DNA from 3 places in the Pantoea rwandensis genome. Region 1 is predicted to be linked to each of the others. Evidence: predicted binding sites of a transcription regulator. Region 1 holds the regulator's gene; each other region holds the start of a gene.
The links. The regulator CRP, encoded in region 1, controls carbon source genes, mostly activating them, when cyclic AMP is high. The targets are predictions, from matches to a motif close to ATGTGANNNNNNTCACAT.
Positions count from the first base shown of each region.

Region 2: a site for CRP is predicted at 1,510-1,527, ahead of LH22_RS08305 (NupC/NupG family nucleoside CNT transporter). Genes of this name have one in related genera too.
Region 3: a site for CRP is predicted at 6,573-6,590, ahead of epd (erythrose-4-phosphate dehydrogenase). Genes of this name have one in related genera too.

Region 1 is NZ_CP009454.1:869,813-880,052, reverse strand. Features, by position in the region: gene LH22_RS03915 (LacI family DNA-binding transcriptional regulator) at 1-716, shown strand, start outside; gene LH22_RS03910 (LysE family translocator) at 718-1,320, opposite strand; gene LH22_RS03905 (hydrolase) at 1,381-2,397, shown strand; gene LH22_RS03900 (YheU family protein) at 2,400-2,618, shown strand; gene LH22_RS03895 (phosphoribulokinase) at 2,680-3,549, shown strand; gene LH22_RS03890 (OsmC family protein) at 3,593-3,997, opposite strand; gene crp (cAMP-activated global transcriptional regulator CRP) at 4,301-4,933, shown strand; gene LH22_RS03880 (YccS/YhfK family putative transporter) at 4,992-7,067, shown strand; gene argD (bifunctional acetylornithine/succinyldiaminopimelate transaminase) at 7,068-8,288, opposite strand; gene LH22_RS03870 (aminodeoxychorismate synthase component II) at 8,376-8,951, opposite strand; gene LH22_RS03865 (putative adenosine monophosphate-protein transferase Fic) at 8,993-9,586, opposite strand; gene LH22_RS20020 (YhfG family protein) at 9,576-9,740, opposite strand; gene ppiA (peptidylprolyl isomerase A) at 9,839-10,240, opposite strand, start outside.
Region 2 is NZ_CP009454.1:1,808,015-1,818,254, reverse strand. Features, by position in the region: gene LH22_RS08310 (Nramp family divalent metal transporter) at 1-1,222, opposite strand, end outside; gene LH22_RS08305 (NupC/NupG family nucleoside CNT transporter) at 1,592-2,782, shown strand; gene LH22_RS08300 (LLM class flavin-dependent oxidoreductase) at 2,975-4,063, shown strand; gene LH22_RS08295 (ABC transporter substrate-binding protein) at 4,063-5,046, shown strand; gene LH22_RS08290 (cysteine dioxygenase) at 5,043-5,633, shown strand; gene LH22_RS08285 (rhodanese homology domain-containing protein) at 5,626-7,242, shown strand; tRNA gene LH22_RS08280 (tRNA-Ala) at 7,833-7,908, opposite strand; tRNA gene LH22_RS08275 (tRNA-Ala) at 7,949-8,024, opposite strand; gene LH22_RS08270 (formate/nitrite transporter family protein) at 8,369-9,154, shown strand; gene LH22_RS08265 (YfeC-like transcriptional regulator) at 9,269-9,622, shown strand; gene gltX (glutamate--tRNA ligase) at 9,706-10,240, opposite strand, start outside.
Region 3 is NZ_CP009454.1:1,351,546-1,361,785, forward strand. Features, by position in the region: gene LH22_RS06180 (capsular polysaccharide biosynthesis protein) at 1-26, shown strand, start outside; gene LH22_RS06185 (capsule biosynthesis protein) at 116-1,357, shown strand; gene speB (agmatinase) at 1,579-2,499, shown strand; gene LH22_RS06195 (YidB family protein) at 2,947-3,357, shown strand; gene LH22_RS06200 (M48 family metallopeptidase) at 3,407-4,162, opposite strand; gene tkt (transketolase) at 4,436-6,427, shown strand; gene epd (erythrose-4-phosphate dehydrogenase) at 6,781-7,800, shown strand; gene pgk (phosphoglycerate kinase) at 7,852-9,015, shown strand; gene fbaA (class II fructose-bisphosphate aldolase) at 9,118-10,197, shown strand.

The DNA of each region.
Region 1 (10,240 bases):
ATCACATCCTGTTGTGCAATTCGGCCTCGCAGCTGCCGCGCGAAGCCGCTTATCTGGCGTTATTAAGCGGTAAAGTGGTTGACGGTGTGATCACTATGGATGCCGCCGCCTGTTTGCAGCAGTTAAAAGATTTGATTGGTGACGCCCCCTGGGTGCAATGCGCCGAATACGATCCAGCCATTCCCGCTTCTAGTGTCACCATTGATAATAAAGAAGCCGCATTTGAAACGGTGCGTTATCTGGCCAACAAAGGCCGCCGACGTATCGCGCTGGTGAATTGTGATATGCGCTATCTCTATTCACATCAGCGCGAAACGGGTTATCGCGAAGCGCTGGAGCAGTTGGAACTGAGTTGGGGTGGCGTGGCTTACGCGGAAAACATTTCGTGTGAAGCGGGCAGTGCCGCACTGCGTGAACTGCTGGCGCTACCGGAGCGACCAGACGCCGTGTTTGCGGTTTCTGATGTGCTGGCGGTTGGCGTGATCCATGCAGCGCTGGAAGCGGGATTGCGGGTACCAGAGGATTTGGCGGTAGTAGGATTCGATGGCATTCCCTTCACCAGCAGCCTCAATCCACCACTGACCACCATCGAACAACCGATGAATCGACTGGGTGCACGCAGTGTTCAGCTGTTATTGAACCGCATCCGCCAGCCGCACAGTGAAGTGGTGCGTGAAGTGTTACCCTGGAAGCGCGTTGAACGCGCCTCCAGTTAACTCAACGCCAGATCAGCAGTACACAGGCTGCCGTGAGCGCACCCATCGCCAGGTTGAAGATTTTCCACGCACGCGGGCTGCGCAACAATCGGCCAATCAGCGAACCAAATCCCATCCAGATAACACCGGATACCACATTAACCAGCGCCATGCCGATACTGATCGCAATCACGGAATGCAGATACGCGTCGCCTGCAAGGCTGAAGCTGGCCACCGCGCCCAACGCCATCAGCCAGGCTTTTGGGTTGATCAGCTGTAACAGACCACCCTGCCAGAACGGCATCTGTTTCACCGTGGCGTCTTCGGTTTCCAGCTTCTCGTACTCTGCGGTAGCAATTTTCCACGCCAGCCACAACAGATAGAGACTACCGGCAATCTTCAGCACCAGATGCAGTGAAGGATAAAGCAGGATCAAACCGCCGATGCCAAATGCCACCATCAGCAACATGACTTGCATACCAATCATGATACCAATGAGCAGCGGGATGGTGCGCAGGAAGCCAAAATTAGCACCTGAGGCGGTAAGTAACATATTATTGGGCCCTGGCGTGATGGCAGCGACCCAAAGAAAACCCAACATTGATAAAAAAAGACTCAGTTCCATGTAAATTCGGGTGCTCCTCACCCAGTAAAGCGGACAACCCATCGAAGCTATCAGCGAGTTATGCATCAGACAAGCCTTTACCCAAGCTATTTTGATCGCCTGAACGGCGAGCGATTCACTCCGCTGCGCGGATTCAGTAACGCGCATCTGCAAACCCTGCTGCCGCGCATACTGCGTCGGCGCGTAACCCTGCGTCCGCACTGGCAGCGACTTGATCTGCCTGACGGCGATTTTGTTGATCTCGCCTGGAGCGAAGACCCCGCGCAGGCGCGCCACAAGCCGCGTATGGTGATGTTTCATGGCCTGGAAGGAAGCTTTCGTAGCCCATACGCCCATGGTCTGATGCAAGCGTGTCAGGCGCGGGGCTGGCTGGCGGTGGTGATGCACTTTCGTGGCTGCAGTGGCGAACCTAATCGCCTGGAACGCATTTATCATTCCGGTGAAACCGAAGATGCGACCTTTTTCTTACACTGGCTGCAGCGCGAATGGGGCACGGTGCCAACGGCAGCAGTGGGCGTTTCACTCGGTGGCAATATGCTGGCCTATTTATTGGGCATGCAGGGCAATGATGTGCCTGTGGATGCAGCCGTCGCGATTTCGGCACCCTTTGCGCTCGAACCCTGCAGTGAAAAGCTCGATGCCGGCTTCTCTCGTTTCTATCAGCACTATTTACTGACCAAGCTGAAACAGAACGCCACGCGCAAACTGCTGGCCTGGCCTGGCACACTGCCGGTGGAACTGAGCCAGCTGCGGGCATTTCGCCGTATTCGTGAGTTTGATGATGCGATTACTGCACGGGCGCACGGTTTTCTGGATGCCAACGACTATTATCAACGTGCCAGCGCTATGCCGCTGCTCACGGGCGTGCGCAAGCCGCTGCTGATCATCCATGCCAAAGACGATCCCTTTATGACCGATGCGGTGATCCCGCAGCCGGAGCAACTGTCGCCTTCGATTGAATATCAGCTGACGCAAAAAGGCGGTCACGTTGGCTTTGTTGGCGGTACGTTAATGAAGCCGAAAATGTGGCTGGAACAGCGTGTGCCTGACTGGCTTTCAACCTATCTGGATGTGTGATCGTGATTATTCCCTGGCAAGAACTTGAAGTCGCAACACTGGAAAACCTGATTGAAACTTTCGTGCTGCGCGAAGGTACCGACTATGGTGAGCAGGAGCGCAGCCTGGAACAGAAAGTCGCCGACGTGCGCCGCCAACTGGAGCGCGGAGACGTTGTGCTGGTGTGGTCGGAACTGCATGAATCCGTCAACATTATGCCGAAAGGCGAGTTTCGCGGTTAATGCACCGCACAGTAATTCGTGGTAACAATGCTCATCGCCCGACTTCACAGGGAGTTCTGTTATGTCAGCCAGGCATCCAATCATTGCCGTGACCGGTTCCAGCGGTGCCGGTACCACCACCACCAGCCTCGCCTTCCGTAAGATTTTCCAGCAGCTGGATCTGCATGCTGCGGAATTGGAAGGTGACAGTTTTCACCGATATACCCGTCCAGAAATGGATATGGCGATCCGTAAGGCACGCGATCTGGGCCGCCATATCAGTTACTTCGGCCCGGAAGCCAATGACTTCGGGCTGCTGGAACAGACGTTTAAGCATTACGGAAAAACCGGGTTGGGTGAGTCGCGCAAATATCTGCACACCTACGACGAAGCGGTGCCGTGGAATCAGGTGCCGGGCACCTTTACGCCCTGGCAGCCGCTGCCGGAAAACACTGACGTGCTGTTCTATGAAGGATTACACGGTGGCGTGGTAACACAGCAGCACAACGTCGCCGAGCATGTCGATTTGCTGGTCGGCGTGGTGCCGATTGTCAATCTGGAGTGGATTCAAAAGCTGGTGCGCGACACCAGTGAGCGCGGCCATTCCCGTGAAGCGGTGATGGATTCAGTGGTGCGTTCGATGGAGGATTATATCAACTTCATCACGCCGCAGTTCTCGCGCACCCACATCAACTTCCAGCGTGTGCCAACGGTGGATACGTCAAACCCCTTTGCCGCACGTGAAATTCCGTCACTCGATGAAAGTTTTGTGGTAATTCACTTCCGTGGGCTGGAAGGCATTGCTTACCCTTACCTGCTGGCGATGATCCAGGGCTCGTTCATTTCACATATGAACACGCTAGTGGTGCCGGGCGGCAAAATGGGGCTGGCAATGGAGTTAATCATGACGCCACTGGTGCAGCGGCTGATTGAAGGTAAACGGATTGAATAATCCAGAAATTCTGTAGCGGCGGCCGTTTGGCCGCCCGCTTATGTTATCGCTCAATCACTTCGTAACTGTGCGTCATTTTCACACTATTGCCGAGCATGATCGCCACCGAGCAATACTTCTCCGCCGACAGATCGACAGCCCGCGCCACTGCTTTATCGCTTAGCGCGGTGCCGCTAACGATAAAATGCAGGTTGATGTGCGTAAAAATACGTGGCGCTTCTTCACGGCGCTCGGAGGTGAGTTTCACCTCGCAGTCAGCCACATCATTTCGGCCTTTCTGCAGGATCGATACCACGTCAATCGCGCTACAGCCGCCTGCTGCCATCAAAACCATCTCCATCGGGCTTGGCGCTTTGTCACCCGAGTTACCGTCCATTAATACCTGATGGCCAGATGAGGATTCTCCGAGAAAGGTCAGCCCTTCCACCCATTTCACTCGTGCCTGCATTATTCTTTCTCCTGAAGTGGCGGTTTTGCCGCCAGAGTACGCTTTCACTTGATAAACAGCAATCCAGACTCTTCCGCCTGTTGCTGAAGCGAGACAACAGAAGACAGCTTGCAAAAGCTGTGCTACAAACAGTGCTGAAAATATTTTCGTCATCACAGACGAAGGCGGGAAGAATCAAAAGCGTAGCTTAAGAATCACCCGGAAATAATTTTCCTTTACTGGAAGCGCTCTACGATTACACCGCCTGACAGGGAAAACTGCCCCCTGTATTTTGGGCACGATTACAACAGAGGATAATAGCGAATGGTTCTCGGCAAACCGCAAACAGACCCTACACTCGAATGGTTCCTGTCCCATTGCCATATTCACAAATATCCGTCCAAAAGCACGCTCATCCATCAGGGTGAGAAAGCGGAAACGCTGTACTACATCGTGAAAGGTTCCGTTGCGGTTCTGATCAAAGATGAAGAAGGCAAAGAGATGATCCTCTCCTACCTCAATCAGGGAGACTTCATCGGCGAACTCGGCCTGTTTGAAGAAGGCCAGGAACGTAGTGCCTGGGTACGTGCTAAGACTGCCTGCGAAGTGGCTGAAATTTCTTACAAAAAATTCCGTCAGCTGATTCAGGTAAACCCGGATATTTTAATGCGACTTTCGTCGCAGATGGCGCGTCGTCTGCAAGTCACCTCCGAGAAAGTGGGCAACCTTGCCTTCCTCGATGTGACGGGCCGTATCGCGCAAACACTGCTTAATCTGGCGAAACAACCCGATGCGATGACGCACCCCGACGGGATGCAAATCAAAATAACCCGTCAGGAGATTGGTCAGATCGTGGGTTGCTCACGCGAAACCGTGGGTCGTATCCTGAAAATGCTGGAAGATCAGAACCTGATCTCCGCACACGGTAAAACCATCGTCGTCTACGGCACCCGCTAATTTCTTATCACCCACGGCGTGATGGCAACATCGCGCCGTTTTTGTTTGCGATGAGCTGATGTGGCGCCGAATCATCTATCATCCTGAGGTCAACTACGCACTGCGGCAAACGCTGGTGCTGTGCCTGCCTGTGGCACTAGGCTGGCTGTTTGGCGATCTGCAAAAAGGCCTGCTGTTCTCATTAGTTCCTGCCTGCTGCAACATGGCGGGTCTCGATACACCACATAAGCGCTTCTTTAAACGCCTGATTGTGGGCGGCTCACTGTTTGCTACCGCCAGTTTCCTGATCCAATTTCTTACCAGTGACGCCATTCCGTTACCGCTGATCCTGTTTGTGCTGCCGCTGTTGATTGGCGTGACCGGCGAAATCAGCCCGCTGCACGGCCGCTTACTGCCCGCTACGCTCATTGCTGCCATCTTCAGCCTCAGCCTGGTGGGCCGCATGCCCATGTGGGTGCCGCCTCTGCTGTATATTGGTGGCACGCTGTGGTACGGCCTGTTTAACTGGTTCTGGTTCTGGCTGTGGAAAGAGCAGCCAATGCGCGAAACCCTCAGCCTGCTGTATCGGGAACTGGCGGATTATTGCGATGCCAAATACACCCTATTGACGCAGCTTACCGATCCCGAGAAAGCGCTGCCGCCGTTGCTGGCGCGTCAGCAAAAAGCCGTTGACCTGATCACCACCTGCTATCAGCAGATGCACATGCTCTCTGCCAGCCGCGATAACAGCCACAAGCGCCTGACGCGGGCTTTCCAGGTGGCGCTTGATTTGCAGGAGCACATCTCGGTGAGCCTGCACCAGCCGGAAGAAGTGCAAAAGCTGGTCGAGCAGAGTCACGCTGAAGCAGTGATCCGCTGGAATGCCAAAACCATCTCTGCGCGCCTGCGCCTGTTGGCCGATGCCATTCTCTATCATCAGTTGCCCGATCGCTTCCACATGGAGAAGCAACTGGGTGCGCTGGAAAAAATCGCGCGCCAGCATCCTGATAACCCGGTGGGCAACTTCTGCTACTACCACTTCAGCCGCATCGCCCGCGTGTTGCGCACGCAAAAGCCGTTATACACTCGAGACTTGATGGCGGATCGCCAGCGTCGCCTGCCGCTGTTCCCGGCGCTGCGCAGCTACCTATCGCTCAAGTCCGCCGCATTGCGCACCGCCGCGCGTATCTCGGTGATGCTGATGTTCGGCAGCGCGCTGGCGCTGTTCTTCAATATCCCCAAGCCTTACTGGATTCTGATGACCATCATGTTTGTCAGCCAGAATGGCTACAGCGCGACACGGGTGCGTATCCAGCACCGTGCGCTGGGCACCTTTGCCGGATTGCTGATCGCCGCAGGATCGCTACAGCTCGACGTCCCCGAATCGATCACCCTACTGTTCATGCTGGCCATCACCCTCGCCAGCTACCTGGTCACGCGCAAGTATTACGGCTGGTCGATGATTGGCTTCACCGTGACGGCGGTGTATTCACTTCAGCTGTTGTCGCTGAACGGGGCGCAGTTTCTGCTGCCGCGCATGATGGATACCCTGATGGGCTGCCTGATCGCCTTTGCCGGTATGATCTGGCTGTGGCCACAGTGGCAGAGCGGATTACTGCGCAGCAACGCGCATGATGCGCTGGAGGCTTATCAGGAAGCCTTGCGGATGTTGCTGGGGCCGGAGCAGTCTCCTGAAAAGCTGGCGTATCAGCGCATGAAGGTCAATCAGGCGCACAATGCGCTCTTCAACTCACTGAATCAGGCCTCAAGCGAACCGGGCTTCAACGCGCAGTACCTGAAAGATATGCGCATGTGGGTGACCCACAGCCAGTTCATTGTGGAACACATCAACGCGATGACGATCCTGGCGCGTGAGCACACCATGCTGACGCCGAAGCTGGCGGAACGCTATCTGCAATCCTGTGAAATTGCGCTGCAGCGCTGTCAGCAGCGGCTGGCGTATGATGGGCCAGGCAATGACAGCAATATTCTGGAAGCGCCGGAGAATATGAATGAAGGGCCGGTAACGATTGTCGAGCAGCATGTGAAGCGCATCCTGCAACACCTGAATGTGATGCACACCATCTCTTCACTGGCGTGGAGCCAGCGACCGCATCACGGCCGCTGGCTGAAAGTGTTACGTCCGAAGGGCTGATTACGCCGCCAGCACTTTCTCAATCGCTTTGGCGAAACGCGCCATGCCTTCTTCGATGTCAGTCGGCTCGATCACCAGTGACGGCACAAAACGCATCACATCAGTGCCCGCGGTCAGAACCATCACCCCTTCTGCTGCTGAGGCATTGAGGATATCGCGCGCTTTACTGGCGTGTTGTGGCTTCAGCGCTGCGCCAATCAGTAAACCTTTGCCGCGAATCTCACTGAACAGATCGTATTTGCTGTCGATCGCCTGCAGTGCATCCACGAACTGCTGACGACGGGCCTCTACGCCACCCAGCACTTCTGGGGTGTTGATGATATCCAGCGCGGTTTCAGCAATCGCACAGGCCAGCGGGTTGCCGCCATAGGTGGTGCCGTGCACGCCCGGAGCCATCACCGACGCGATTTCATTGGTGGTTAGCATCGCGCTCACCGGGAAACCGCCGCCCAGCGCTTTCGCGGTGGTGATGATGTCTGGCTTGATGCCGTAATGTTCGTAGCTGAACAGCTTACCGCTACGACCCATGCCGCTCTGTACTTCATCCAGCACCAGCAGCGCTTTATGCTCATCGCACAGCGCACGCAGACCCTGCATAAATTCCTGCGTCGCAGCCACCACGCCGCCTTCACCCTGAATCGGCTCCACGACAATCGCGCAGGTGTGGTCATCCATCACCGCTTTCACCGCATCCAGATCGTTAAACGGCACATGTACGATATCTGCCGGCTTTGGACCAAAGCCGTCGGAGTATTTCGGCTGGCCGCCAACAGAAACGGTAAACAAGGTACGACCGTGGAACGCATTGTGGAAGGCGATGATTTTGCTTTTGAACGGGCTGTGTTTTTTGCAGGCGTAGTAACGTGCCAGCTTGAAGGCGGCTTCGTTGGCTTCCGCACCGGAATTACCAAAGAACACGCGATCGGCAAAGGTCGCGGCAATCAGTTTGCTCGCCAGACGTAATGCCGGTTCATTGGTAAACACGTTGCTGGTATGCCACAGGGTTTCACCCTGGCTTTTCAGCGTTTCCACCAGCGCCGGATGGCAATGACCCAGAGCCGTCACCGCGATACCGCCGGAGAAGTCGATATACTCTTTGCCCTGCTGATCCCAGACTCGGCTGCCCTTGCCTTTCACCGGCACGAACTGCGCAGGTGCATAAACAGGCAAAATCACGTTATCGAACGTTTCCCGGGTTACCGCTAGTTTTTCCGCTGCCATTGCCGACCTCATTGGGTTATTTATTGAGCTGAAGTGAAATTATAATCACAAAATATGCATAAAAAATCACACGAAGGCAAACATAAGTTACGTGTCGAGGAAATTAGCCAACAGCTGATGGCCCTGCTCGCTGAGGATACTCTCAGGATGGAACTGCACCCCTTCTAAGGGCAGCGTACGGTGGCGGAAGCCCATGATCTCATCCGGCTCGCCGTTACGCAGGCTCCAGGCCGTGACGTCGAATTCTGCAGGTAGCGTATCGCGCGCCACAATGAGTGAATGGTAGCGCGTAACGGTGAGCGGATTATTAAGGTCGCGAAAAACGCCCTGATTGGTGTGCTGGATAACAGAAGTTTTGCCGTGCATCACCTGCCGCGCGCGCACTATCTGCGCGCCATAGGCTTGCGCAATCGCCTGATGGCCGAGGCAAACACCCAGAACCGGCAAACGCCCAGCAAAATGGCGGATGGCGTCCAGTGAGATACCAGACTGATCCGGCGTGCAGGGGCCAGGGGAGATCACCAAATGGGTGAGTGGCAGCGTCTCCATCTCCGCCAGCGTGATGGCATCGTTACGCACCACGCGGACTTGTGCTCCCAGCTCACAGAAATACTGGTAGAGATTCCAGGTGAAGGAGTCGTAGTTATCAATTAACAGCAGCATAGTGCCCTCAGGCCAGTCAAACCGCCGCTATTCTACGCATTTTACCGGGCTGGGCTCACCACTTTTGCAAACTGCGCCGTCAGCGGCGTCAGATCGCCCGATACACCAGCATACAGTGCGGTACGCCACGCCTCTCGATCCAGCTTATCCCATGACAGCAGATAACCGGCGTGCAGCGCCAGCTGTTCAAAGAAAATGCGCTGCGTGCGGCCGTTGCCGGCGCGGAACGGATGCAATACGAAGATTTCACAGTAGTAATGCGCAAGCCGCGCAACAAACTCATCCTGCGTCAGGTTTGTCAGTTGATGTTCATCTTCCAGCGCGCTCATCAGCGCGTTGCCCTCTTTCTCAATATATTCGCAGTGGCAATAGGGTGTCTCATCACGCCAGATATCGATGCTGCGTAACTCCCCTGCCCAACTGTAGAGATCCTGAAACAGCGTGCGATGAATATGGCATAGCCATGGCATGCCGGTGCTGCGCGGGCCGAGTTCCAGCGTGGTTAGCCGGGCGGCACTGAAAGCCAGTTCGGCTTTACGCAACTGCACGTCATCATGAATATCAAGGCGGTTTTTCAGCACCGTATCATTGTGCCAGACATAAGGGTCGCGCACGGCCAGCGTGTTATCCGCCATATTGCCTCCTCAGTGACTCAAGTCGCTCTTCATGTTGCTCAGCCGTCATATCGCTGAGTACGTAGCCTGCAAGACGGCAACTGGCCTGATAACTGGCCATGCGGCGCTGTTGCCACAGGGTGGCTTTCTGTTTTTCGGTGAGTTGGCTGGTCATGGCGCCTCCGACAAGCAATTTGCCCTAAGTATAAGAGCTAATTTTAGCTTTGCTGGAGAGCAGCAGAACGCGCCGACGATCGCCGGCGCGTTAAATCATTAAGGCAGGACTTTCGCAGAAAGGATAACAACCGGTTTTGACGGCACATTTTGGTACGGGCCGACATCCTTGGTTGGCACCTGAGCAATCTTGTCGATCACGTCCTGGCCTTTCACAACTTTACCAAATACCGCGTAACCGAAGTCACGTTGGCCGTGATCGAGGAACGCGTTATCCGCGACGTTGAGGAAGAACTGGCTGGTCGCACTGTCTTTATCAGCAGTACGCGCCATCGAGATGGTGCCACGCAGGTTACGCAAGCCGTTGTCGGCTTCGTTCTTAATCGGTGCCACGGTCTGCTTCTGCTGCATATCCGTGGTGAAACCGCCGCCCTGGATCATAAAGCCAGGAATCACGCGATGGAAAATCGTGTTGTTGTAGAAACCGTTGTTGACGTAGTC
Region 2 (10,240 bases), 940 kb from region 1:
CCACCAACAGATAGAGATTCAATGCCACTACCAGCACCACTATCAGGCGTCCGGCGTTCTGCATCAGGCGTGAATTGACCATCTCATCGCCCATCAACTCACGGTTGCCGGTAAAGGCCAACAGCGGGATCAACGCCAGTGCGATACCGAAACTCAACAGTACCTGGCTCATCACCAGAATGCGTGTAGGATCCCATCCGGCCCAGATCACGATAAAGGAAGGCAGCATGGTGATAGTGCGGCGCAGCCACAGCGGAATGTGGAAGCGAATAAAGCCCTGCATCACGACTTGCCCCGCCAGCGTTCCCACCACAGTAGAAGACAAGCCTGCCGCCACCAGACTTAATCCAAATACAATGGCTGCTGCGCGGCCCAATAAAGGTTGCAGCGTTAAATAAGCCTGATCGAGGTCAACGATGCTGGTGTGGCCACTGAAGTGAAAAGCCGCCGCCGCAGTCGCCATCATCGCCAGATTCACAAAGCCGGCAATGGTCATGGCAATTGCCACATCCAGTTTGGTTGATGAGTAGCGATCCGCTTTGCTGCCAATGTTACCGTGTTGCGTCAGTGCCGAGTGCAGGTAAATCACGTGCGGCATGATGGTGGCACCCAGCACACCGGCAGCGAGGAACACCGCGTCAGAGGTTGGCAGCGAAGGCAGCGCCATACCGGTGACCAGTTCACTCACTTTCGGCTGCGAGAAAAACAGCTCAACAATATAGGCAGCGGCGACAAACAACAGCAGGCCGCCAATCACCAATTCCAGCGGCTTCTGCCCCCGGCTTTGCAGCATCAAAATCAGGTAGGTGGCGACCCCCGTGAGCACTGCGCCTTGCAGTAGCGAAATCCCCAGTAATAATTTAAAGCCCAGCGCCGCACCGATAAATTCAGCAAGGTCAGTGGCCATGGCGATGATTTCCGCCTGCACCCAGTAGAACCACACCGCCGGGCGCGGAAAACGATCGCGGATATGTTCTGCAAGATTTTTACCGGTGGCTATACCGAGTTTGGCCGACATCAGCTGAATCAGCATCGCCATCACATTGGCCCAGACCACCACCCACAGCAGTTTGTAGCCGTAGGCCGCACCTGCCTGAATGTTGGTGGCAAAGTTACCGGGATCGATATAACCAATCGCCGCGATGAAGGCGGGGCCCAGCAGCGCGAGCTTGATCTTTCTGGCTCCGCGAGCGGCGCGCTCAGCGGTGCGACTTTCTGACATAGTGTGGACCCTGTCCTAACGCTTGTTGACCCGTGCAGCTTAGCGGGCGCTCAAGGCAAGTGAAATTTGATTATAGTTATCGTATTAATAGATGATGCTATGAAGTATAGCCATTGCTATACCTTGCGGTAAAGCCAGTTCTTGCCAAAATGTTTGCAACAGGAATCACTCTACTCCCGGGTTATTTTATAGACAATGTTTTTGTGGATATTTCTTGTGAAGGCTTTGTGAAGACGTTGTGAGCGGTGAGACTATTCTTAGAAATTTGTCGATACCGAATACTTATAATGTGGTTTTGATCTCGTTTTTAAGTAACGCGTTACATAGAATACGCAACAAAATACAACCCTCCTCAAATTTGGAGCCGACATGTCCCATATTTTGCACTTTCTATTGGCATTAGTGGTGGTAGCCGCACTGGCCTTATTGGTCAGTCACGATCGTAAAAGCATCCGCATTCGTTACATCGTTCAGCTTCTGGTGATCGAAGTTCTGCTGGCGTGGTTCTTCCTTAACTCTGAGGCGGGCCTCGGCTTCGTCAAAGGGTTTGCAGGTCTGTTTGATCATCTGCTCAAGTATGCCGCCGAAGGTACCAACTTCGTGTTTGGCAACATGAACGACAAAGGCCTGGCGTTCTTCTTCCTTAATGTTCTGTGCCCGATCGTATTTATCTCGGCGCTGATCGGTATTTTGCAGCATTTCCGTATCCTGCCATGGGTGATCCGCGGCATCGGTACCGTGCTGTCAAAAGTGAACGGTATGGGCAAACTGGAATCCTTTAACGCCGTAAGCTCACTGATTTTGGGACAGTCAGAAAACTTTATCGCGTATAAAGATATCCTCGGCAAAATGTCGCAGCGTCGCATGTACACCATGGCTGCAACGGCGATGTCGACGGTTTCCATGTCCATCGTGGGCGCCTACATGACTATGCTGCAACCGAAGTATGTAGTTGCTGCACTGGTACTGAACATGTTCAGTACCTTTATCGTGTTGTCACTGATCAACCCTTATCGCGTTGATAGCGAAGAAGATCTGCAGTTGCAGGATCTGCACAAGGGTCAGAGCTTCTTCGAAATGCTGGGTGAATACATCCTCGCCGGTTTCAAAGTGGCGATCATCGTTGCCGCCATGCTGATTGGTTTTATCGCCCTGATTTCTGGCCTGAACGCGCTGTTTGACCTGATCTTCGGCATCAGCTTCCAGGGTGTGCTGGGTTATGTGTTCTACCCGTTCGCGTGGGTGATGGGCGTGCCGTCCAGCGAAGCGCTGCAGGTGGGCAGTATCATGGCGACCAAGCTGGTTTCTAACGAATTCGTGGCGATGATGGATCTGCAGAAAATCGCCGGTCAGCTGTCACCGCATGCGGAAGGCATTCTGTCAGTGTTCCTTGTGTCCTTCGCTAACTTCTCTTCTATTGGGATTGTGGCAGGTGCGATTAAAGGTTTGAACGAAGAACAGGGTAACGTGGTTTCACGCTTCGGCCTGAAATTGCTGTACGGTTCAACCCTGGTGAGCGTGCTTTCTGCCGCTATCGCCGGTCTGGTTCTGGCCTTCTGATGTTTAGGGCGAGCTGCGGCTCGCCCTTCTCTTCTTAATTATGCCTTTCTGTTCTATCTCACTTCGATTCCCGCTTATCCCCGCCAATCGCCACTTCCCCGCTAAACGCAAAACCTTTGCACAATATTGAATTTCCTTCACGGTTGCCTGCGCCCGTAGCTTTTCTCCATAACGTCACATCTGGAGAATCGTATGAGCATTCAATTTCTTGGCATGATTGGCCACCGACTGGCTTCCGAGATCATCCCCGCCAGCGGCCCGCTGTTTGATAAAGATTACATCGCACGTTTCGCTCGCGCCCATGAAGAAGCGGGCTTTGACCGTATTTTGGTGGGGTATTGGTCCGATCAACCGGATGGCTTTCTGGTCACCGCCCACGCGGCGGCACACACTTCCTCACTGAAATTCCTGCTGGCACACCGTCCGGGCTTTGTCGCACCGACCCTGGCCGCACGCAAGCTGGCAACGTTGGATCAACTGACCGATGGTCGTCTGGCGGTGCATATCATCAGCGGCGGTAGCGATATCGAGCAGCGTCGCGATGGCGATTTCCTGAATAAAGCCGAACGCTATGCACGCAGCGACGAGTTCCTCACCGTGCTCAGGCAGAGCCTGGAGTCCAGCCAGCCTTATGATCATAAGGGAAACTTTTACCAGGCTGAGCAGGCGTTTTCAGCCATCAAGCCCGTGCAGAAAAAACTGCCGGTGTATTTTGGCGGATCGTCACAGGAAGCCATTGAGGTGGCTGCACGCCATGCCGATGTGTTTGCCTTGTGGGGCGAACCGCTGAAAGGAGCGGAAGAGACGGTGCGCACCGTGCGAGCCGCTGCGGCCCAGCACGGACGTGAAATCGACTTCAACATCTCGTTCCGCCCGATTATCGGTAAAACCGAGAAAGAAGCCTGGGAGCGAGCCGAGCATATCCGCGAACTGGCCGAAAAACAGTTGCAAGAGACCGGCTTCGCCTTTGGCAAACCTAAGCCGCAAAGCGTCGGGGCACAGCGCCTGCTGGCCGCCGCCAATGAAGGCGATCGTCTGGACAAAGTGCTGTGGACTGGCGTGGCTAAACTGGTGCAAGGCGGCTACAACTCCACTGCACTGGTGGGTACCGCCGATCAGGTTTCTGACGCGCTGCTGGATTACTATCGTCTGGGCATCCACAGCGTGCTGATTCGCGGCTTCGATCCGCTGAATGATGCGGTGGAATACGGCGAAGAACTCATTCCGCTGACGCGTGAAAAAGTGGCCGCGCTTAACGCCAATGACAAAAGGAGCGCCTGATGCGTCTGGCTGCACTGTTTACCGGTGTTGCGCTGGCGCTCTCCACACTCAATCCACTGTTCGCCGCTGATAAAGTCACGCTGCGATTGGGCGATGTCAAAGGTGACCGCTTTGCTGCGTTAAAAGCGTCAGGCGAACTCAATAATCTGCCCTACGATCTGAAACTCACGGCATTTGATTCGGGTGCACCTGTGCAGGAAGCCTTGAATGCCGGTGCATTGGATGTCGGCTTCACGGGCGATCTGCCGTTCCTGTTTGTGTTCGCGGCTGGCGCGCCGGTGAAAGCCGTGGGCGCATGGCAGAACAATCCTGACAGTATCGCGCTGCTGACGCGTCCCGATGCCGGAATTCACCGTTTGCAGGATTTGAAAGGCAAGCAGATTGCGGTCAATCGCGGCGGATGGGGCCACTATCTCCTGCTTGGGTTGCTGGAGCGTGCTGGTTTAAAACCAGACGATGTCACGCTGCGTTTCCTTGGCCCTGTTGATGGTCGCGCCGCACTGACTTCAGGAGCCGTATCGGCCTGGGCGCCATGGGAACCTTATATCGCTACCTCCACTGCTGTAGATGGCACGGTGCGCGTTGCTGACGGCGGCGGCAAAGGCATTATGTCGGGTTATTCGTATGCGCTGGCGCGTGACGAGGCCTTACATGATGCCGGTAAGCTTAAAGCGATTGCCGATCTACTGGCGCGTCTGGCTAAGGCACAAATCTGGGCGCAGCAACATCCGCAGGAGTTTGCCAGCGTGCTGGGTAAGACACTGAATATGCCCACCAATATCACCAGCAGCTGGATTGCTGATGCACGTATTCGTCCACTGGTGTTTGATGCCAGCCTGATCCCCACCCTGCAAAAATCGGCTGACTTCTTCCATCGCTATCAGGTGCTGCCGAAAGCGATCGATGTCAGTAAAGCCTTTGATTTTAGTTTGTCGGCTCAGGCCAATCAGGTTGCCAAAAGCGCGCCGGGAGATAAATCATGAGTGCCAATCAGCATCATCGTTTACGCGATTTTGTCGGCAATCTGGCTACGTTACTCGACCAGAATCCCGATGAAGCCACCATTTTGCAACAGGGTAGCGTTTGGCTCGGAGAGTTAATCCAGCATGATGACTGGCTGGACGAGGCTTATACCCAGCCACATCCCGAACACTATCAGCAATATCTGCTGTATGCCGATGCCCGACAGCGCTTTTCAGTCGTGAGCTTCGTGTGGGGGCCGGGCCAGCAAACCCCGATTCACGACCATCGCGTATGGGGATTAATTGGCATGCTACGCGGTGCGGAGATATCACAATCCTGGCAGCCCGGGCCAAACGGCTTGCAGCCGGAAGGTGCACCAATACGCCTTGATCCCGGCAGCGTTGAAGCCGTCTCTCCCACCGTGGGCGATATTCATCGCGTCAGCAATGCCTATGACGATCGCGTCTCAATCAGCATCCACGTGTATGGCGCCAATATCGGCGCGGTAAAACGCGCGGTGTACCGCGAAGACGGCAGTGAAAAACAGTTTATCTCCGGTTACAGCAACCGTTACTTACCGAACATTTGGGATCTATCACATGAGTAAACCCGCATTCCCTTTCCGTCAGGCGACGGACATTCTTGAGTCACTGCGTCAACAGCAGGAAGTGGCGATTGTTGATGTCCGCGACGAAGCGCTGTTTGCCACCGGTCATCCGCTGTTTGCGGTCAATATCCCGCTTTCCAAACTGGAACTGGAACTACTGGATCGCATCCCGCAATTGACGACAGCTATCACGCTATATGATAACGGCGAAGGACTGGCACAGACGGCTGCGGAACGAATTGCAGCACTGGGTTACAGCAATATAGCGCTGTTAAAAGAGGATTTAGCCGGCTGGCAGGCTGCGGGCGGTGAGCTGTTTATTGATGTGAATTCGCCGAGTAAGGCCTTTGGTGAACTGGTTGAACATCACAATCATACCCCTTCCCTGTCAGCCGATGAAGTGCACAGCTTAATCAACAGTGATGCCAACGTGGTGGTGCTGGATGCGCGTCGCTTTGATGAATATCAGACCATGAGCATTCCAGGCGCCACCAGCGTACCAGGCGGTGAACTGGTGTTGCGCGTACGCGATATCGCGCCATCACCGGAAACCACGGTGATTGTGAACTGTGCGGGCCGCACGCGCAGCATTATTGGTACTCAGTCGCTGGTGAATGCGGGCATTCGCAATCCGGTGTTTGCGCTGCGTAACGGCACTATTGGCTGGACGCTGGCAGGCCACGCGCTGGAGCATGCTCAGTCGCGCCGATACGGTGAAGCCAGTGAAACGGCACAGCGCCAGGCTGCGACGAACGCGCGTAGCATCGCGGATCGCGCAGGCGTGGAGCGCATTCCTCTGGCAACACTCAAGCGCTGGCAGCAGGAAACACGCACCACTTATCTGTTTGATGTGCGTGACGCTGACGAGTATGCAGCGGGTCATCTGCCTGGCAGTCGTCATGTACCAGGCGGACAGCTGGTGCAGGAAACCGATCATTACGCCAGCGTGCGCGGTGCACGTATTGTACTGATTGATGACGATGGCGTGCGTGCCAACATGACCGCCTCCTGGCTGGCGCAGCTGGGCTGGCAAGTGTCGGTGCTGGAAGAGCTGCAGGCCAGTGATTTCAGTGCCACCGGTGCCTGGAAAGCGCAGGTTCCTGCTGTTGCGCAGCCCGAGTTTGTTTCGCCACAGCAGCTGGCGGAGTGGCTGGAAGAAGGTCAGACCCAGGTATTGGACTTCACCACGCACGCCAATCACCTTAACAGCCATATTCCGGGTGCGGGCTGGCTGCTGCGCTCAACGCTGCAAAAAGAAGGTAAAGCCATACTGCCAACGGCACGACGTTATGTGCTGACCTGCGGCAGCAGTTTGCTGGCCGGATATGCGGTTGACCAGGTGGCGGAACTCACCGGCAAGCCGGTGTTTGTGCTGGAAGGCGGCAATGCGGCCTGGCGCGCAGCGCACCTGCCGACCGAGCAAGGCGACCAGCAGTTGCTTTCACCGGCGATTGATCGCTACCGCCGTCCGTATGAAGGCACCGATATCGCACCTGCCGTGATGCAGGCGTACCTGGATTGGGAATACGGCCTGGTGGCGCAATTGGATCGTGATGGCACGCACGGCTTCCGTGTGTTGCCTGCTCAAGAACAAGCCGCAACCGCTTAACTCTTAGCGCCATAAATTGCGCCGCGACAAGATTGTGCATAATTTCAGTGCACACTATGCTCTGGCGGCACGATTTATGGCGCACTCTGATACAGTGCTGAATGCTGAACGAATAAGATGATCTCAGCGCGTGAGAAGCTGCTGCGGTGCGATTCATTGCGCACTCTGAGAAGAAGCTGGAATGCTGAACGCTGAAAGCTGAACACTGAACACTGAACGGATAAAATCATCGCAGTGCGTGAGAAGCTACTGCGGTGCGATTCATTGCGCACTCTCATGCAGTGCTGAATGCTGAATGCTGAACGGATAAAATCATCGCAGCGCGTGTGAAGCTACTGCGGTGCGATTCATTGCGCCCCCTGAGAAGAAGCTGGAATGCTGAATGGGTGAGATCATCTCAGCGCGCAGGAAGGAGCTCGCGCGATTTATGGCGCAATTCGTCGAGAGACTTGATATCAAAAGATGGGCGCATTTCAGAACGCTGGGAGTGTCGTCGCACTAATAATGACGCCATTCTGCATATAAAATGAGCAATTATGAATTCAGTAACTGTTGGATTGTGATGCTATTGTTCAGGACGAACAGAGATTTGGTGGAGATAAGCGGGATCGAACCGCTGACCTCTTGCATGCCATGCAAGCGCTCTCCCAGCTGAGCTATACCCCCACATCTGGAAATCTTTTTCAGTGCATCGTTAGAAACGATTTGGTGGAGATAAGCGGGATCGAACCGCTGACCTCTTGCATGCCATGCAAGCGCTCTCCCAGCTGAGCTATACCCCCAGCACCGAAAAACAGCCGATTTAACTCGACGGACGGCATCATATGAAACCGCTCCCTGAGTGTCAACGCCAAATTCTCGTTCTGTGTTCAATCGCTGAAAAAGGCGGCAACGCCCTACCGTAATGGCTTTTTTTTCAACGCAATTGCGCATATCGTTAACGCATTTTCGCATTTAACGCCCTGCAACCAAGGTTAAATCAGGGTTAAAGATGTTAGGAATAATCTTGTGTTCGTTACGGGTAAGTGTAAAACTTAGCGCGCTAATTAACCGGTCAACCTTCCAGGGTATATCACTCATTGATCGGCCAGCATTTTCCCCTTGTTCAATAAAAGAAAAGTGAATTATGTCGCTGCATACACCGAAAGAGATCGCCCAACTGGCGATTCAAGCGGGCGTGGCTAAAAGCCGTTTGCCTGTTTCCACCTTATTGATCCTTGGTTTTATGGCCGGTGCATTTATTGCCACCGGTTTTCTGTTGGATCTGCATGTTATCAACCAACTGCCTGCTGAATGGGGCTCCTTTGGCGGCTTCCTCGGCGCGGCGGTGTTCCCGGTTGGTCTGATACTGACCGTTCTGGCCGGTGGTGAACTGTTGACTGGCAACATGATGACCTTACCGATCGCGTGGTTCGCTCGCCGCATCAGCGGTTTGAGCGTGCTGCGCAACTGGTTCTGGGTCACGATTGCCAACTTTATTGGCAGCATCGCGGTCGCCTGGTTCTTTGGTCATATGCTGGGCATGACCGAAGGCGATTATCTGAAAAAGACCGTGGCGATTGCTCACGCGAAAGTGAATGCGGATTTCCTGCACGCGTTCATTTCAGGTATTGGCTGCAACTGGCTGGTGTGTCTGGCTGTGTGGCTAGCTTTTGCCAGTAAAGATATGGTCGGCAAAATCTTTGGCATGTGGTTCCCGGTGATGGCCTTCGTGGCGATTGGCTTCCAGCACGTGGTGGCGAACATGTTTATTGTGCCCGCCGCGATTTTTGCCGGACAAATGAGCTGGGCAGACTTTGCGCCAAACGTGATTGCCGTCTTCCTTGGCAACGGCGTGGGCGGTGCAATATTTGTTGGCCTCACCTATTTCCTTGCTTTCCGTCCTGCACAAGCTGAAACCAGCGAAGCTTAATATCCGATTTATGCCTTTTGTCATGAGACAAGAGGCATTTTCCTGCCTGATTACTTTTCCCCGTTACGTTTTGTTGTAATATGTACAGCTAATGTATTTAACAGGGACAGCATCGTGAAAAAGGAATGGCTCACCCCCGAGGAGCTCGCGCTGGAAACGGGCTACAGTCGGCAAACGGTGAATAAATGGATCAAACGCGAAAACTGGACAACCACGCCCAAGCCCGGTGTACAGGGTGGTAAGGCGCGATTGATTCATATTGATGAGCGTGTAAAAAGCTTTATTCAGTCTACCCGCCACGCGACCGAGCCGGCGGCCAATTACGGTGCTCAACAAAATACGTTACCTGCGTTATTAATAAATTCTGTCCAGCAAATGACAACCGCTGAGCAAGATCAACTGGCTGCATTGTTGCTACGCGAGGGGATAAGTGGTGTGCTGGAACGGCTAGGGATTAAAGAAGATTAAAAAAAGCCGGGCGCTCATGCTCCCGGCTTTTTTAATGCCCACGATAAGTGCAGCGGCAACGTTACAGGCTGCCGCTACCTCAATTAAGCCTGGGCTTCACGCTCAGCAATAAAGGCCAGCGCTTTATCGATGCGAGCCACGCTGCGGCTGCGACCAATCGCTTCGACAGTCACATCCAGTGCCGGAGACTGACCTGCACCGGTGACCGCCACGCGCAGTGGCATGCCCACTTTGCCCATACCCAGTTCGAGCGCATCGGCGGCACCCTGAATCGCGTTGTGCACATTCTCCGCATTCCACTCGCTGTCGCTCAGCGCAGCCAGTTTGTCACGCACCACTTCCAGTGGCTGACGCGCAACAGGGCGTAAATGTTTCTTCGCCGCATCGGCATCAAAAGCATCGAACTCTTCATAGAAGTAACGGCAAGAAGCGGCAATCTCGACCAGCGTTTTGCAACGCTCACCCAGCAGCGTCACCAGTTTCGCCAACTCCGGGCCGGTGCGGGTATCGATATTCTGCTGCTCGATGTGCCACTGCAGCTGCGTTGCCACGTATTCCGGCGGCAGCGTATTGATGTAGTGATGGTTCAGCCACTGCAGTTTTTCGGTGTTAAACGCA
Region 3 (10,240 bases), 480 kb from region 1:
GCTACCTCGTGCAGACATTCCGTTAGCGAACGGTTTATCCCCACCAATGAAAGAAAAACGGCCATCAAGCCACTCATATATACGATCCCGCAACGGAACCGCTCTGGGAAAAATAATGGAAGAGCCAGCTATCCGCCATTTGCTTAATGGCCGACGATATCTTTTTTTACAGGGGCCAATGGGCCCTTGCTTTTCACGTCTGGCGATCTGGTTGCAAAACAGCCATCGTGAAGTGAAGCAGGTTTGCTTCAATGCCGGGGATTCATGGTATGCCGCGAAAGAAACCGCGCTGCATTACACCGGATCGGCGAAGAAATTTGCTTATTGGCTGCGTGAGTTACACAAAGAGTACCCCTTCGACACCATTGTCTGTTTCGGTGACTGCCGCCCAATGCATGTCGAAGCTAAGAAATGGTCGAGTACCCAGTCGATCGATTTCCTTGCATTCGAAGAAGGATACTTTCGTCCGTTTTATATCACCCTTGAAAAAGGGGGCGTAAATGCATTTTCTTCAATGCCCATTGAGGCGAAATATTATCGCGAGCAGCCGCTGCCCGAATTGAAAACGCCGACGCCGTGGAAGCCGAGTGCCTATAATCGCGCGGCCCATGCCATGTTTTATTATGCAGCGGGCTGGTTTGGCCGCCACCGTTATAAAGGCTACAGGCATCATAAGTCGTTCTCACCCTGGTATGAGATGCGCTGCTGGATACGTGCAGGTCGCCGCAAACTCGTCTACCGCTGGCAGCAACGCAACATGTTGAGCCATATCACCGGTGAACTGGACAATCAGTACTATCTGGCGATTTTACAGGTTTATAACGACAGTCAGATCATCCATCACAGCCCTTATAAAGACGTACGAGACTATATTGAAACGGTGATCCGATCATTTGCCCGTCATGCGCCAAAAGAACGACACCTGGTGTTTAAACACCACCCAATGGATCGTGGCCATCGTTTTTATGGCACCTTTATTAACGTGCTGACTGAAAAATATGGCATCAGCGGTCGGGTTATCTACGTGCACGATCTCTCTTTACCCGCTTTGCTGACCCACACCCGGGCGGTGATCACGGTGAACAGTACCGCCGGTCTGTCGGCATTAATCCACAATAAGCCGCTTAAAGTGATGGGTAAGGCGCTTTACAACATCGAAGGCTTGGCCTGGCAGGGGCCGCTCAACCAGTTTTGGCAGTCGGATTTTGTCCCCGATAAAAAACTTTTTCAGCGCTTTCGCACTCATTTGCTTTATAACACGCAAATTAATGCCGTCTTTTACGGTAAGTCCGACTGGCTCGATATTCCTTCAGAGACCCTCCAGCCTACTGCTCTCACTAATCTCGAACGGAAGTGAGCTGGAAATTTGGGGAAATGTCTCGTGCGTACCTATGCTGCCAAAGTGATATCAGCGATTTATTTCAAATGTCATTAAAGCGTCGATTGCAGAGCATGAAAATCTCCGCAATAATTACGTTCAATAAATCCCTTCCTCGTCGGGCCTAACGACGCGGAGGGGATTTTTTTTACCTATATTTTAGTGGCTAACCGACTCACGGATCTTAAAGAGGACAAGTTATGTATAACACCCTGGGCAATCAGTACGATAACTCCCTGGTTTCTAACGCCTTCGGTTTCATGCGCTTCCCGGTGAACTTCCAGCCTTACGACAGCGATGCTGAGTGGGTGATCACCGGTGTACCTTTCGATGCCGCAACGTCGGGTCGTCCGGGCAGCCGTTTAGGGCCGGGTGCGATTCGCCAGATCTCCACTAACCTCGCATGGGAAGGTTGCCGCTGGCCGTGGGATTTCGACCTGCGTCAGCGCCTGAACGTGGTGGATTGCGGTGACCTCGTTTACGCATTCGGTGATTCACAGGATCTCTCTGACAAATTGCAGGCGCACGCTGAGAAATTGCTGGCAAACGGTAAGCGTATGCTGACCTTCGGGGGCGACCACTACGTCACGCTGCCGCTGTTGCGCGCGCACGCTAAGCACTTCGGTAAAATGGCACTGGTGCACTTTGATGCGCACACTGACACTTACTCTAACGGTCCAACCTTCGACCACGGCACCATGTTCTTCACCGCACCGAAAGAAGGGCTGATCGATCCAAATCACTCAGTGCAGATTGGTATCCGTACCGAGTTTGATAAGAGCCTTGGCTTTAACGTGCTGGATGCAGCACAGGTTAACGATCGCAGCGTCGATGATATTCTGGCGGAAGTGAAACGCACTGTGGGCGATCTGCCGGTGTATCTGACCTTTGATATCGACTGTCTGGATCCGGCACACGCACCGGGCACCGGCACGCCTGTGATCGGCGGACTGACCAGCGATAAAGCCACCAAGCTGATTCGTGGCTTGCAGGGTATGAACATCGTCGGGATGGATCTGGTGGAAGTGGCACCGGGTTACGACCACGCCGATCTGACATCACTGGCGGCGGCTACGTTGGCGCTGGATATGCTGCACGTGCAGGCAGCGAACAAAGGCTAATACTGGGAAGGGCAGGGCGAGAGCCTTGTCCTCAAATCAACTGTTGATAGTGATACAAAGATTAAAAACTGAGGGCGATCATTTGCTCTCGACTTCCCCGATTCCTAATAGTCGCCATTGATGTCCTGAGCGGCAGACCTTACCACCAGATACGCGCCGATCAGCACAATCGCGATAACGACGGCGAGAATAATCAGAATGGTCATCATAGTATGTGGTGCTCCGGTGACTCTCTCTGGTATCGCCTGCAAACAAACGGTCAGTGTAGACCATCTTCACCATGAAATGGCCCCGTCTGGTGAATACAGACCATTGTCACGCTTCTCGCATTGATGCCTCAACAACTTAAAGGTGACAATTCATTATCGGCACCCTGTAGCTATACTTTTGGGCGTAGCGTTAGTTATCGCTTCGTTAATCACGGTTACTCAATCTTTGGAGGTCACCATGGGCTTTCTGGATGAATTAGTGGGTTCGCTGGGGAGCGGCAACGGGCAAGGCAATCAGTTGGGTCAGTTGCAGGCGATCTGGAATTGGGTGCAGGAGCAGGGCGGAATCGAAGTGCTACTGCAGAAGTTTCAACAGGGCGGGTTCGGTGAGGTGCTGGGTTCGTGGATCGGCACCGGCGGTAATCAACAGGTCGGCGGCGGTGAGATTCAGAGTGCCTTTGGGCAGGAGGAGTTGCAGTCGCTGGCTGATAAGCTGGGCACCGATGTGAATGGTGCATCTGGCACGCTGGCGTCGTTGTTGCCGCAATTGATCGATAAGATGTCGCCGCAAGGTCAACTGGATGAGCAGAGTCTGCACAACAACCAGCTGGATTTGGGATCGATGGTGGATGATCTGTTTAAGCGGTAATTGTCGAAGTGGAAGAGAGGAGCGCACCGGCGCTCCTTTTTATTGTCGATTATTTGCCATCTGCCGCAATACGATCGCGGATGTGCTGTGCACGTGCTGCGGAATCCGGGTGGGAATCAAACATCGAACTCGTTTGGCCTTGCTGCATTTTCGCCAGTTTCTCGAAACTGGTGGCTAAGCCGAGCGGATTAACACCGCGCTTTTTCAGCAGGTCATAAGAGTAGTCATCCGCCTGCGATTCCTGGGTCTGCGAGAACTGCGCATTGACCAGCTTTTCGCTCAGATCGCCCAACTGGGATTGCGACAGTTGACCAATCACGCCACCAACCGAGGCCGCGGCGGTGCGTGCCGCCGTGGTGGCATAAGCAACCTGCATCGCTTTACGCGTATGGCCGAGCGCCACGTGGCCCATTTCGTGGCCGAGTACGCCTTCCACTTCGTTATCCGTCATCATATCCATCAAGCCGCTGTAAACGCGGATACAGCCGTTGGCCATCGCCCACGCGTTCACATCTTTGGTCAGATAGACTTTGTAGTTGGCTGGCACGCCGTTGATATTATCGCCCAGCGCTGCGGCGATTTTGTTCAGACGCTGTTGATATTCACTGTTGGCAGGTGCGAGCTGGTTGTCTTTGTCCATCTGGGCACAGGACTGATCGCTGAGCTGCTTCACTTGTGAATCATTCAACGTATAAGCCTGATAGGCCTGCGCGCCGGATTGCAGTAGCGCGTTATTGTCCATCCCTTCACAGCCGCTTAGCAGCGAAGCGATTCCCACAGCAAGAATGGTGGCGCGGATTTTCATTGAGAGGTCCTTTGCGTAACAAGGTAGAGAAAACAAACACCTGAAATTGAGATCGGTGTTCAAACGCTTTGGTTATAGCGTGCATCCTGTTCACTGGCTAGCAGACAAGCCCCGAATTGCAACCGTTTACCCGCTATTTAGCACGTCGACGCATGTACTTTTGCCCCGATTTTCATGTACATTGATGTGCGACTTTTTTCTCGCTTCGCCTGATAACTGATTAATTACAATACGTTAAGCGCGGCGGAGCATTAATCCGACCTGGAGTAGAAGATGCCCTCTCGTAAAGAGCTTGCCAACGCCATTCGCGCGTTAAGTATGGATGCAGTACAGAAAGCCAAATCGGGACATCCTGGTGCCCCTATGGGCATGGCGGACATCGCCGAAGTGCTGTGGCGTGACTTCCTGAACCACAATCCGACTAACCCGCTGTGGGCAGACCGTGACCGCTTCGTGCTGTCTAACGGTCATGGCTCCATGCTGATTTACAGCCTGCTGCACCTCACCGGTTATGACCTGCCGATGAGCGAGCTGCAGAACTTCCGTCAGCTGCACTCTAAAACTCCAGGCCACCCAGAATACGGCTACACCGCTGGCGTTGAAACCACCACCGGTCCACTGGGCCAGGGTATCGCTAACGCAGTAGGCTTCGCCATCGCTGAGCGCACTTTAGCGGCACAGTTCAACCGTCCAGGCCATGACATCGTAGACCACAACACTTACGTGTTCATGGGCGACGGCTGCATGATGGAAGGTATCTCACACGAAGTGTGCTCCATCGCCGGTACCCTGAAACTGGGTAAACTGGTTGCCTTCTATGATGACAACGGCATCTCAATCGACGGTCACGTTGATGGCTGGTTCACTGACGATACCGCAGCACGCTTCGAAGCTTACGGCTGGCACGTGGTGCGTGGCGTAGACGGTCACGACGCTGACGCCATCAAGAAAGCAGTAGAAGAAGCCAAAGCGGTTTCAGACAAACCTTCACTGCTGATGTGCAAAACCATCATCGGTTTCGGTTCACCGAACAAAGCCGGTACGCACGATTCGCACGGCGCACCGCTGGGCGACGACGAAATCGCACTGACCCGCAAACAGCTGGGCTGGAACCACGCGCCGTTTGAAATTCCTTCAGACATCTACGCGCAGTGGGATGCGAAAGAAGCCGGCCAGGCGAAAGAGTCCGCATGGGATAAGAAGTTTGCTGCTTATGCTGCTGCTCATCCTGAGCTGGCTGCTGAGTTCACGCGTCGTACCAACAACGAGCTGCCAGCGAACTGGGAAACCGAATCGCAGAAGTTCATCGAGCAGCTGCAGGCTAACCCAGCCAAAATCGCCAGCCGTAAAGCGTCTCAGAATGCGATTGAAGCCTTCGGTAAAATCCTGCCGGAATACCTGGGCGGCTCCGCTGACCTGGCACCAAGCAACCTGACTATGTGGTCGGGTTCTAAGCCAATCAACGAGGATGCTGCGGGTAACTACATCCATTACGGCGTGCGCGAATTCGGTATGACCGCGATCGCTAACGGCCTTGCACTGCACGGTGGTTTCCTGCCGTACACTGCGACCTTCCTGATGTTTGTAGAATACGCACGTAACGCGGCGCGTATGGCTGCACTGATGAAGATTCGTCAGATCATGGTCTACACCCATGACTCCATCGGTCTGGGTGAAGATGGTCCAACGCACCAGCCGGTTGAGCAGATGGCTAGCCTGCGCGTGACACCAAACATGAGCCTGTGGCGTCCATGTGACCAGGTTGAATCTGCGGTTGCCTGGAAATACGCTATCGAGCGCGTTGACGGCCCATCAGCCCTGATCTTCTCTCGTCAGAATCTGGCGCAGCAGGATCGTACCGCTGAGCAGCTGGCTAACGTGGCGCGCGGTGGTTATGTGCTCAAAGACAGCGCAGGTACGCCAGAGCTGATCCTGATCGCTACCGGTTCAGAAGTCGAACTGGCGGTTGCCGCTTACGACCAGCTGACCAGCGAAGGCCGTAAAGTGCGCGTGGTGTCTATGCCTTCGACCGATGCCTTTGACAAGCAGGACGCGGCTTACCGTGAATCTGTACTGCCGAAAGCGGTTGCTGCGCGTGTGGCAATCGAAGCCGGCATCGCAGACTACTGGTTCAAATACACCGGTCTGAATGGCGCTATCGTCGGCATGACCACCTTCGGTGAGTCTGCTCCAGCAGAACTGCTGTTCAAAGAGTTCGGCTTCACCGTTGAGAACGTGGTGAACACCGCGAAATCTATTCTGTAATCAGCGGTCGCCATCAAGGGCGGCCCGACAGGTGATTATCGCTATTGAAGGTGCGCATTGATGCGCACCTTTTTTCATTTCAACTCCCGCCTCAAACCTGAAACGGTTCAATTATTCCTGAAGTAATAATTTTTACATGCGAATTATGTGACCCAGATCCAATAATCAGCAGCGCAATTGATCGCAATCATTCCTGTTATTCCTTGCATGCTTTATTCTAGCTGAACCGTTTCAGTTGCAATTCAGTGGCATCATTTTGCAACGTTAAGCGGGCAATAATTCCCTGTACAAAACGCAGCGAAACGCTCAAGGTATTTGGCACGTTTTTTTGGGCTGTTGTTGCAGGAAGTGAGATGACCGTTCGCATAGCAATTAATGGTTTTGGTCGTATCGGACGCAATGTGCTGCGTGCCTTGTACGAAACCGGCCGCCGCGCTGAGATCACCGTGGTAGCGATCAACGAGCTGGCTGAAGCCACTGGCATGGCACATTTGCTGAAGTATGACACCAGCCATGGCCGCTTTGCCTGGGATGTGCGCCAGGAGCGCGATCAGCTGTTCGTGGGCGACGACACCATCCGCATTCTGCATCTGGCCGATATTGATACCCTGCCGTGGCAGGAACTGAATGTCGATATCGTGCTGGATTGTACCGGGGTATACGGCAGCCGCGCCGATGGCGAAGCACATCTGCAGGCGGGCGCGAAGAAAGTGTTGTTCTCGCATCCGGGCGGTAATGATTTGGATGCCACCGTGGTGTTCGGCGTTAACGAACAAGCTCTTAAACAAACTGACCGCATTGTCTCCAACGCATCCTGTACCACCAACTGCATTATTCCGGTGATCAAGTTGCTGGATGACGCCTTCGGAATTGAGTCAGGCACCGTGACCACGATTCACTCGGCGATGCACGACCAACAGGTGATTGACGCCTATCACAGCGATCTGCGTCGTACCCGTGCCGCCAGCCAATCGATCATTCCGGTGGATACGCGTCTTGCTGCGGGCATTACCCGTATTTTTCCGAAATTTAACGACCGCTTCGAAGCCATCGCTGTCCGTGTTCCCACGATTAACGTGACAGCCATTGATTTGAGCGTTTCAGTACGCGAAGCCGTGAAGGCCTGTGAGGTCAATGCCTTGCTGCAAAACGCGTCAGAAGGGGCGTTTCGTGGTATAGTTGACTATACGGAATTACCGTTAGTCTCAGTAGATTTCAACCATGATCCGCACAGTGCCATAGTGGACGGCACACAGACGCGGGTCAGTGGTCACCACCTGATCAAAACCTTGGTTTGGTGTGACAACGAATGGGGCTTTGCTAACCGCATGATCGACACCACGTTAGCAATGGCCGCAAGCGGTTTCAGGTAAGACGCGGACTGCGTCTGGCAAAACTTATGAGAATCAACGAGAGGGTTCACCATGTCTGTAATTAAAATGACCGATCTGGATCTTGCTGGTAAGCGTGTTCTGATCCGTGCCGATCTCAACGTGCCAGTGAAAGAAGGGAAAGTGACGTCAGATGCACGTATCCGTGCTTCTCTGCCTACCATCGAAGCGGCGTTGAAACAGGGCGCGAAAGTGATGGTTACCTCTCACCTGGGTCGCCCGACCGAAGGTGAATACAACGAAGAATTCTCCCTGCTGCCTGTTGTTAACTACCTGAAAGACAAACTGAACGGCACCACCGTTACCCTGGCGAAAGACTACCTCGACGGCGTTGAAGTCGGCGCAGGTGAGCTGGTGGTTCTGGAAAACGTTCGCTTCAACAAAGGCGAGAAGAAAGACGAAGAGACCCTGTCGAAGAAATATGCCGCACTGTGCGACGTCTTCGTGATGGATGCTTTCGGTACTGCGCACCGCGCGCAGGCTTCTACCCACGGTGTGGGCAAGTTCGCACCGATCGCTTGTGCTGGCCCGCTGCTGTCTGCTGAGCTGGAAGCGCTGGGTAAAGTGATGAGCAACCCAGAGCGTCCGCTGGTCGCCGTTGTGGGGGGTTCTAAAGTCTCTACCAAATTCGACGTGCTGCAGTCTCTGGTGAAAATCGCGGATACCGTGATTGTCGGCGGCGGCATCGCTAACACCTTCGTGGCTATCGACAACAAAGTCGGTAAATCACTGTACGAACCAGACTTCGTTGAAGCGGCGAAAAAGCTGCGTGACGAGCACGGCATCCCAGTTCCAACCGACTCTCGCGTAGGAACGGAATTCTCTGAAACTGCCCCTTCAACCGTGAAAAAGGTTTCCGAAGTGGCGGATAACGAAGAGATTATGGACTTCGGTGACGAAACCGCACAGGCGATGGCGAAACTGCTGAAAGAAGCAAAAACCATCCTGTGGAACGGTCCAGTTGGCGTGTTCGAATTCCCGAACTTCCGCAAAGGCACCGAAATTGTGGCGAACGCGATTGCAGACAGCGACGCGTTCTCTGTTGCGGGTGGTGGCGATACCCTGGCAGCGATTGACCTGTTCGGTCTCGAAGACAAGATCTCCTACATCTCTACCGGCGGTGGCGCATTCCTCGAGTTCGTGGAAGGCAAAAAACTGCCAGCGGTAGCGATGCTGGAAGAGCGCGCTAAGCAGTAATTTTTGGGGGCGGCGCTTCGGCGCCGTCTGAAGGCTTGCCCATCCTGGGCAAAAAATCGACGTCCCCTCGTGGGATGAACGGTAACGAAACAGGACACAACCATGTCTAAAATTTTTGATTTCGTAAAACCCGGCGTTGTCACTGGTGATGACGTTCAGAAAGTTTTCCAAGTAGCGAAAGAAAACAAATTCGCTCTGCCTGCAGTTAACTGCGTCGGCACGGACTCCATCAACGCGGTACTGGAAGCTGCGGCCAAAGTTAAAGCGCCGGTCATCGTTCAGTTCTCCAATGGTGGTGCTGCCTTCATCGCCGGTAAAGGTTTCAAAACCGACAAGCCACAGGGCGCGGCAATCTTCGGCGCTATCGCGGGTGCACACCATGTGCATCTGATGGCTGAACAGTACGGCGTGCCAGTGATTCTGCACACCGACCACTGCGCCAAGAAACTGCTGCCGTGGATCGACGGTCTGCTGGATGCCGGTGAAGAGCACTTCAAGAAAACCGGTAAGCCACTGTTCTCTTCTCACATGATCGACCTGTCAGAAGAGTCACTGGAAGAGAACATCGAGATCTCTTCTAAATACCTGGCGCGTATGGCGAAAATCGACATGACGCTGGAAATCGAACTGGGTTGCACCGGTGGCGAAGAAGATGGCGTGGACAACAGCCATATGGACGCATCTGCGCTGTACACCCAGCCAGAAGACGTTGATTACGCGTACACCGAGCTGAGCAAAATCAGCCCACGTTTCACCATCGCGGCTTCCTTCGGTAACGTGCACGGCGTGTACAAGCCAGGCAACGTGAAACTGACCCCGACAATCCTGCGTGATTCTCAGGAATACGTGACCAAGAAACACAACCTGCCGCACAACGCGCTGGACTTCGTGTTCCACGGTGGTTCAGGTTCTTCTGCTGCAGAAATCGAAGAGTCAATTGGTTACGGCGTAATCAAGATGAACATCGATACCGATACCCAATGGGCGACCTGGGACGGCATCCTGCAGTACTACAAAAAGAACGAAGACTATCTGCAAGGCCAGTTGGGTAACCCAAATGGTGTGGATAGCCCGAACAAGAAATACTACGACCCACGCGTATGGCTGCGCTCTGCACAGGCTTCAATGGTTGTGCGTTTAGAGCAGGCTTTCAAAGAGCTGAACGCTGTCGACGTGCTGTAATTTCTCCTTACAGTACAAAAAAGGCCCGAAAGGGCCTTTTTTT